Hyalangium gracile: one gene and its partner. Each later gene encodes a partner of the first gene's protein in a complex. Links are inferred from orthologs where the notes say so. Each region holds a gene or a part of one and is shown in the gene's direction. Other genes may lie near its edges.

Region 1 (5,504 bases):
CGCCGCATCTCCGGCAACTGCGCCAAGCACCAGCGCGAGGTGGCGGTGGCCATCAAGCGCGCCCGCGGCCTGGCGCTCCTCCCCTACAACGCCATGGTGGGCTAGTCGCCCGTCCGGTACTTCTGGAGACAGCACATGAAGGTCATTCTTCGTGAAGACATCGACGGCCTCGGCAAGTCCGGGGAGCTCGTCACCGTCAAGGACGGCTTCGGGCGCAACTACCTGCTGCCCCGCAAGAAGGCGGTGCTCGCCAACGAGCAGAACATCCGCCAGCTGGAGCACGAGAAGGGCGTCATCTCCGCGCGCAACGCCAAGCTGAAGGGCGCCGCCGAGGAGCTGGCCAAGAAGATCGGCTCCGTCAAGGTGAGCATCAAGCGCAAGGTGGGCGAGCAGGACAAGCTGTTCGGCTCCGTCACCGCGCTGGACATCGCCGAGGCGCTGGCCGCCCAGGGCCAGCAGGTGGACCGCCGCGGCATCCACCTGCCCGAGCCCATCAAGACGGTGGGCAACCACGAGGTGGAGCTGCGGCTGCACCGCGACGTGGTGGCGAAGATCAAGGTGGACGTCATCCCCGAGTAACGGGGGCTCCTACCTCAGCAGCCTAGAGGGCCGCCGGGCATACCCGGTGGCCCTCTTTTTTTGCCGGCGGGACGACCTGTAGAGTGGGGCTGCATCATGTCGAACGTGCTCGATGGTAGTGAAGGGCGGAAGGTCCTCGAGGACCTGGCCGCGGAGCGTGCGGTGCTCGGCGCCGTGCTGGCGGACAACACCCTCATCGCCAACGTGGGCGAGGTGGTCCACCCCGACGACTTCTCCAGCCCGCAGCACGGCGCGATCTTCGCCGCGATGCTCAAGCTGGACGCCACCCAGCGGCAGGTGGACCACCTGACGCTCGCGGAGGAGCTGAAGGTGCTGGGGAACCTGGCCGCGGTGGGCGGGCCGGCGTACCTGATGACGCTGGACCAGGGCGTCCCCTTCACCCACAACGCGGTGCAGTACGCGCAGATCGTCCGGGATCAGGCGCTCCGGCGGCGGCTGGCGAAGGTCGGCCGCGAGATCATGGAGATGGCCAGCCAGGAGTCGGGCGACGTCGAGGTGGTGCTCGACGAGTCCGAGCGCAAGCTCTTCAACCTGGCCGAGAAGCGGCGCGAGGGCGATCTCCGCCCTGTCAGCGAGCTGATGGAGCAGACGCTCGAGCTGCTCGACAAGATGAAGGCCTCGTCCTCGGGCGTGACGGGCCTGTCCACCGGCTACATCGATCTGGACAACCAGCTCACGGGCCTGCACGCCGGCGAGCTCATCATCCTCGCGGCGCGCCCCGGCATCGGCAAGACGTCGCTGGCGATGAACATCGCGATGCACGCGGCGCTGGAGGAGGACCCCAAGGCGGTGGCCATCTTCAGCCTGGAAATGCCCGCCGACCAGCTGCTGATGCGTCTGCTGGCCTCCAGCGCGCGCGTGGACATGAAGAAGCTGCGCGGCGGCCGGCTCACCCAGAACGACGAGGAGAAGTTCCAGGAGATGGCGGGCAAGCTCTACAACGCCCCCATCTACATCGACGACACGGGCGGCCTGTCACCGTTCGACCTGCGCGCCAAGGCGCGGCGGCTCAAGCAGAAGGATCCGCGGCTGTCGCTGATCGTGATCGACTACCTCCAGCTGATGCACCAGAAGGGCAAGGTGGAGAGCCGCCAGCTGGAAGTCAGCGAGATCTCCCGCTCGCTCAAGCAGCTGGCCAAGGAGCTGGAGGTGCCCATCATCGCCCTGAGCCAGCTCAACCGTAAGGTGGAGGAGCGCAAGGGCGGCAAGCCGATGCTCAGCGACTTGCGCGAGTCCGGCTCCATCGAGCAGGACGCGGACGTGGTGATGTTCATCCACCGCGAGGAGGAGGAAGGGGGCGATGGCGAGGAGGCCGCCAAGTCCCGCAGCGCCATCCCCGTGGAGCTCGTCATCGCCAAGCAGCGTAACGGCCCGGTGGGCTCGATCGAGCTGGTGTTCCTCGCGGAGTTCACCCGCTTCGAGAGCCGCGCCCGGGGCGACTTCCAGTAAGGGCGCCCGAGCCCGGCACGCCCCGCCGAGCAAGGGCCCCGGGTGAGCTGGGGCCCCTCTCGGAAGGCTGCGCGCCTCTAGAAGATCCTCAGGCTGTAGCTCGGCGGGCCCGGGCTGTACACGTTCAAGGACCCCGTAGACTTGTTCTCGATGCGCACGAAGAAGGCGGACTGGGCCGGGACGCTGCGGACGATCTTGGAGCCCAGGCAGTTCACGTCGTAAGGCCAACCCCAGGCGCACTTGTTGTCGTTCGTGGCCAGGAGGCTCCCCACGCCACCAGTGCTGGCGTTGTAGGCGTAGAGCTTCATGACCGTGTCCGACCCTCCGATGTCGTAGGTCTCGAACGTCACCTGCGCGGCGGAAGCAACGTAGACGACCACCCAGTCCACGTCTCCCACCTCATGGAAGGTGTGGCCGGTCTGCGGTGTGCCCAGGTAGGCCGCGGCGGTCTGCGCGGTGTTGTCGGCCTCGTACGCATCCGGTGGCGGCCTGGCACAGTAGTCGGTGTAGGCGCCCCCGGGATCCTTGCAGTAGCCCCCCGAGCAGTAGCAGCCCGAGCGACAGTTCGCGCCGCTCGTGCACGTGCGCTGCGGGGGGGCGCCGCAGATCTCGGGCTCGCCGCCCTGGCACGTGCCGCTGATGCAGGAGCAATTCGCGTAGATGTTGCAGTCCAGGTCACCCGTGCAGGACCGGACGAGCGCCTGTTGGACCTCGCCGACCCGCGCGAGACTCTCCTGCCCAGCTTCCTGGACGTCCGGTTCCTGGATGCCTCCGCAGCCCAAGAGAGGAAGGGTGAACAGCACGGGAACGACCCACGACATCCTGACCATCAGCCATCTCCTGAGAGGAAACGCGAAGTGCGCAAAATGGAGGAGACGCGCCGCGAGCCAGCTATGCAGGCCGCTTCCTCTTTCCCGTCCAGGCGGAACTTTCCTGGGATGAAGCCGCTCAGGGGGCAGGCGGCCGCTCGGCGCTCGGCGTCAGCCCGCGCAGCGGTGTGTCCTGGCCAATGGCGATGAAGGGCGCCCAGAAGTAGGGATGCGGGTGCTTCCGGCGCAGCGTCCGCATGGCCTCGCGCAGCGCCGTGATGCGCCCCTGCCCCGCCAACAGGTTGCGGTAGTAGCCCTCCATGAACTCCCGCGTCGTCTCGTCATTGACGCTCCACAGGCTCGCCACCACCGCCTCAGCCCCCGCCATCACGAATGCGCGGCGCAGGCCGTAGACGCCCTGGCCCCGCTTGATGTCACCCAGGCCCGTGTCGCAGGCCGACAGCACCACGAGCTGGGTGCCCCACAGATCGAGCCCCGCCAGCTCCAGCGCCGTCACCAGGGAGTCCTCCCTGCCAGCTCCGCCAGGCTGTGTGGCCGAAGCCCGCGCTCCCGCCAGCACCAGGTACGAGCGCAGCAGGGGATCCGGAAGGCGCGGCGATCTGTCCGCCTCGCTGAGCGCGCAGCAGGCCCCCACGGCGCGAGTGCCGGCCGTGACGGGGGCATCCTCCCGGAAGAAGCCGTGGGTGGCGACATGGAGGATTCCTGGCGTGCGCAGCGTCAGCAGCGCCTCCTTCGTCGCTTCCCGGCCCAGCAGCAGCTGCGCCCGCGGGAACATGCGCTGGATGGCCTCCGCCTCCTTGCGAGTCCCAGGTAGCGGCAGGAATGGCTGGTCCCCGCCCGCCGCGCGCATGTCGGAGAAGAAGCGCTCCAGCGCCCCCGAGCGCTCGCCGGTGACAGCCTTCGCGAGCCCCGAGCCGACCGCGGGAGGAGCATCGAAGTCGGGGTCCGCCACGACGACGACCGAGTCGCCGGAAGCGGCCTCCTCGGAACGAGGCAGCAGGTCTCTTCCCGAGGTGAGATAGGAGAGCTCGAAGCCATCCTCGACCAGGCGGCGGCCATCGTGCAGCACACCGAAGGGCACGAGTGAGAGCTGCCCGTCCGTCGAGAGAAACAAGCGCCTCATCTTCTCGAGCCGCGGCACCAGGGGACGGAAGGCCAGCGAGTAGAGCGCCTTGGAGGCGGACGCGTAGTCGCTCACGCGACGCGCCAGCACGCGATGCAGCCGCGAGGCGACGCTGTCCAGGGCCTCGGCTGGACCGAGATCGACGGCATGCGTGCGGCCACCCGCGAAGAGCAGGAGCGCGAGGTAGCGCGGCCTGCTCGCGCTCGACGGGGCCGGGGCCACAGTGCCGGAAACGATCGGGCGGTCATCGTAGGCCACGAACTCGATGAGCGCGCCGTCCTGGGGGAGCGTCGCCGCGACGCGATCCACGAGCTCGGCGGGAGCTGGCCGCGCGGCATGCGCACGCAGTGGCGCCGAGCGCCGGGCGAGGTCGGCCTCGAGGGCATCACTCCGGCCAACGAGCTCCTTGAGCTGCTGTTGGTACTCGGCGAGCGAACGCGAGCCCGGCCCCGCGAGCGACTCCTCCGCGATGCGCGTGCGCAAGGCACGCAACAGCTCGAAGGCCTCGCGCCCCTCCGGCGCCAGGCTCCGCGAGACGATCTGGGAGGTGCCGGCGAGCTCTTCCACGGAGCGGCCCTTGCGAAGGAGGGCGGCGGTCAGCGCGAGACGCCGAACCCGTGCATCGTCCGGGTGAGCCCGGGCGAGCGCATAGAGCTGCTCCTCACTCCTGCGGAGCAGTTGCAGGAAGCTCTCCAGGCCTCGCCCGGAGAAGCCGAAGACCTCCTGGCGCAGGTGCGCCTCCGAGACGGCGAGGGCTCTCTCGAAGAGCGGCAGCGCGTCGGCAAGGCGCCGCTGCGCGACGCGCAGAAGGGCCATGCCCTGGAGCGACTCGGCGACATCCGGATGCGCCCCACCCAGGATCGCCTCCCGAATCTCCAGCGCCCTCTGATGCAGCGGCTCGGCCCGGGCGTACTGCCCCTGGTGGAAATAGAGCATCGCGAGATCGTGGAGCGAGCGGGCCACATTGGGGTGATTCCCGCCGAGCTCCTGCTCGCGGATGGCCAGCGCCCGCAGATGCAGCGGCTCGGCTCGGGCGAGGAGCCCCTGCGCCACGTAGACGTTGGCGAGGCTGTCGAGCGCCGCGGCGACCTCCGGATGGTCCTTCCCGAGCGCCTGCTCCCGAACCGCCACGGTCCGCTCATACAAGGACTCCGCCTGCGCGTACCTGCCCTGCTCCGCGTAGAGGCTGGCCAGGCCAGACAGCGAATAGGCGACCTTGGGATCGAGCTCTCCGAGCGTCGCCTGACAGATCTCGATGGCCCGCAGCGAGAACGGGACTCCGCGCTCGTACTGCCCTTGCATGGTGGCGAGCTGGGAGAGCACGTTGAGCACATCCACCAGCTCGGAGTGGTTCTTGCCCAGGAGCTCTTCCTGAATCGCGAGCGTGCGCTGGAGCAGCGGCTCCGCCTGTGCGTAATGCCCCTGATTGATGGCGAGGTTGGAGAGGTTGTAGAGCGCGTCGGCGATGGCGGGGTGCTTCTCACCGAACGCCGCGGTCCAGA
Region 2 (2,941 bases), on another replicon or contig:
AGTACCTGCCCCAGCAGCTCTCCGCCGACGAGCTGCGCGCCGAAGTCCAGGCCGCCATCGCCGCCGTGGGCGCCAAGGGCCCCAAGGACATGGGCGCCGTCATGAAGGCCGTGCAGCCCAAGGTGCAGGGCCGCGCCGAGGGCCGCGCCATCTCCGAGGAAGTCAAAGCGCAGCTGGCCAAGCTGTCCTGATCCTTCGGGAAGCCAGGCTTCCGACCCGCGCTTCGGGTCGGGAGCTTGCCCTGCCGTCGATCCAACGTTAAGGGCTACTCCCAGCCCGCCAGTCGCGTCCGCCCCTCCGGGCGGCGCTGATCCGGTAGGAGGAGCCCCACCCGTGCCTACCTCGCTGGAGCCGCACAGCCAGACGCCACGCCAGCGAGGCTGCCTCCCCCGCTTCCCTACAGCCGCCAGAGGACTAGATTCAGGGGAGTCATGGGGCCGGGGAAGCCACCCTGGACGTCTCAACCCTGGACGTCGGAGCCGTGGGGCAAGCTCTCCGGCACTCTCCCAGCCGAGGGTCGGGCCACGTGATCCCTGAGCACAAGATCGAAGAAATCCTGGATCGGGTGGATCTGGTCAGCCTGATCTCGCGCCACGTGGAGCTCAAGAAGGCCGGGCGCGAGTTCAAGGGCCGCTGTCCATTCCACCAGGAGAAGACGCCCTCCTTCTATGTCGTGCCGGAGAAGCGCTTCTACTTCTGCCACGGCTGCCGCGCGAGCGGGGACGCCGTCTCCTTCGTCCAGCGCTACCTGGGCAAGACGTTCGTGGACGCGGTGAAGGATCTGGCCCGCGAGGTGGGGGTGGACATCGAGGCCGCCCAGGACCCCACCGCCAGGGAGCGCCAGCAGCTCAAGGAGGTGACGGATCTGGCCGCCGAGCACTTCCGCGCCATGCTCTGGCAGGACGAGGGCCGCACCGCCCGCCAGTACCTGGCCAACCGCGGCGTCTCCGAGGAGACGGCCCACGCCTTCGGGCTCGGCTGGGCGCCCAACGCCTGGAGCCTGCTGGCCGACAAGCTCACCAAGAACGGCATGACGGAGTGGGGCGTGAACGCCGGCCTCGTGCAGCGCCGCCACAACTCCGACGGCTACTACGACTTCTTCCGCAGCCGGGTGATGGTCCCCATCCGCGCCCCCGAGGGCCGCCCCATCGCCTTCGGCGGTCGCCTGCTGGGCGTGGAAGAGGGCCCCAAGTACCTCAACTCCAAGGAGTCCCGGCTCTACAACAAGAGCGACACGCTCTACGGCATGGATCAGGCCCGCGACGAGATCCGCCGGCGCAAGACGGCCATCCTCGTGGAGGGCTACTTCGACTGCATCGGCCTGCACCAGGTGGGGGTGCGCAACGCGGTGGCCCTGTGCTCCACCGCCATCACCCCCGGCCACCTCCAGCTGCTGCGCCGCACCGAGGCCCAGCAGCTCGTCCTCCTGCTGGACGGGGATCAGGCCGGCCTCAATGCCGTCGAGCGGCTTGCCGGTCCCCTGCTCGCTGCCGGAGCAGCCGCCCGAGTGGCCCTGCTGCCGCAGGGGGATGATCCCGATACCTTCGCGCGTCGAGAAGGGGCAGACGGAGTGGAGCGGCTCCTCCAGGGCGCCCAGCCACTGACTTCCCACATCTTCGCCACCGTCCTGCCCCATGGGGCCCAGGCGAGCTTCGAGGAAAAGATGGCGGCGCTCGAGCGGCTGAAGCCGATGACAGCCCTGCTCCCCATGGGCCTGGTCCGCTCGGCCTTCCTCAACGCCGTGGGCGGCCACTTCGGCCTGCCCGTGGGAGACCTGGAAGCCGCCCTGCGCCCCGCGAAGCCTGTTCCCAAGCCCGCGGCGCCTCCGGCCCCCCAGGGAGCCGCCAGCGCCCAGCAGCGGCCCGCCGCGCCCGCCCAGCCCGCTCCGACGCGCCCTCCGGACGCCATGGAGGCCTTCTACGTCGCCGCCGCCCTGCGCGAGCCACGCCTCCTGGCGAGAGACCCGTACCGGGCGTGTGATGAACTATCCCACACCGGACTGCGCGTGCTCCTGGCGCAGGCGACCTCGGGCAGCGGGACGGAGGATGCGCTCTTCGAGGCCGCCGAGCCGGTGAAGCGCGCCATCGAGGTGGCCCTGCGCCAGCTCCCCGAGGGCGGCGCCGCGCTGGAACAGGCCTTCCTCACGGTGTGTCGGAAGCTGACGCTGCGGCGAGTCGAGGAGCAGCTCCGTTATATTGAGAAGGCCACGAAGCAGACGCTGGGTGCGTCCGATCTCACGGAGGAGACGAAGAGGCTGCTGGTGGAACGCACCGCGCTGGTGTCCCTGCAGAAGCGCATCAAGGAAGAACTCCGCCCCTCGGTGCCGGGAACAAAGGCCCCTCTGCAACCGGTTTGAGTTCGCGTTTGTAACTTTCTAGCACTTTGCGGTAGATCGGCCGGCTCGCTCCAGGCCAAGCACCTGTTTTCTAAGGAGAAGTACCCGAATGCCGACGCAGAAGCCCTCGAAGGGGTCCGTGAAGCCCAAGAAGAAGGTGGATCCGATGATCCGCAAGAAGAAGACGGGGGCGGACAGTGCCGCGGCGGCGAAGGGTGCAGCGAAGGCTGCGGCCGCCATTGCCGAGGAGCGCGCGGAGGCCGTCGCCACCGCCACGGAGAAGCTCAAGAAGCGCAAGAGCACCACCGAGGCTTCCGCCGACGACATCGATCCCGAGGAGGCCGCGGAAGAGGCCGCCGCCGCCGTCCACGTCGATCCCGACGCGGTGGAGGACGAGGTCGAAGAGGAGGCCATCGCCGAGCGCAAGGAAGTGAAGGACCTGCTGGCCGCGGGGCGCGAGAAGGGCTTCCTCACCTATGACGAGGTGAATGACGCGCTGCCCGCGGACATCGTGTCGTCCGATCAGATCGACGACGTGATGAGCATGTTCGGCGACAACGACATCGAGATCGTCGACGCGCAGAAGCAGGCGCAGTCCAACGAGAT

Evidence for each region.
Region 2: the proteins of dnaB (region 1) and dnaG are in contact, whole or in part, in a crystal structure (PDB 2R6A), measured with the Geobacillus stearothermophilus proteins. The link is inferred for Hyalangium gracile from one-to-one orthologs. Residues at the interface, in WP_033016901.1 of Geobacillus stearothermophilus: Ser13, Glu15, Ala16, Gln18, Glu91, Leu92, Asp94, Ala95, Val96, Pro97, Thr98, Ala99, Ala100, Asn101, Tyr104, Tyr105, Ile108; in WP_049624496.1 of Geobacillus stearothermophilus: Lys456, Leu457, Leu458, Pro459, Ala460, Asn463, Ala464, Leu467, Leu535, Leu536, Ile537, Ala538, Gln544, Glu545, Asp548, Tyr549, His552.

The regions. Positions count from the first base shown.
Region 1 is NZ_JAHXBG010000038.1:63,800-69,303, reverse strand. The notes cover bases 1-2,862. They hold dnaB (replicative DNA helicase), read left to right. Parts: upstream 1-675; coding sequence 676-2,049; downstream 2,050-2,862. Other genes in these bases: KY572_RS43435 (hypothetical protein), read right to left, coding at 2,127-2,862; rplI (50S ribosomal protein L9), read left to right, coding at 136-579; rpsR (30S ribosomal protein S18), read left to right, coding at 1-105. Also shown: more of KY572_RS43435, read right to left, coding at 2,863-2,879; KY572_RS43430 (CHAT domain-containing tetratricopeptide repeat protein), read right to left, coding at 2,998-5,504. UniProt on the Escherichia coli protein: The main replicative DNA helicase, it participates in initiation and elongation during chromosome replication. Travels ahead of the DNA replisome, separating dsDNA into templates for DNA synthesis.
Region 2 is NZ_JAHXBG010000007.1:403,947-406,887, reverse strand. It holds dnaG (DNA primase), read left to right. Parts: upstream 1-526; coding sequence 527-2,356; downstream 2,357-2,941. Other genes in the region: rpoD (RNA polymerase sigma factor RpoD), read left to right, coding at 2,445-2,941; KY572_RS16970 (GatB/YqeY domain-containing protein), read left to right, coding at 1-191. UniProt on the Escherichia coli protein: RNA polymerase that catalyzes the synthesis of short RNA molecules used as primers for DNA polymerase during DNA replication.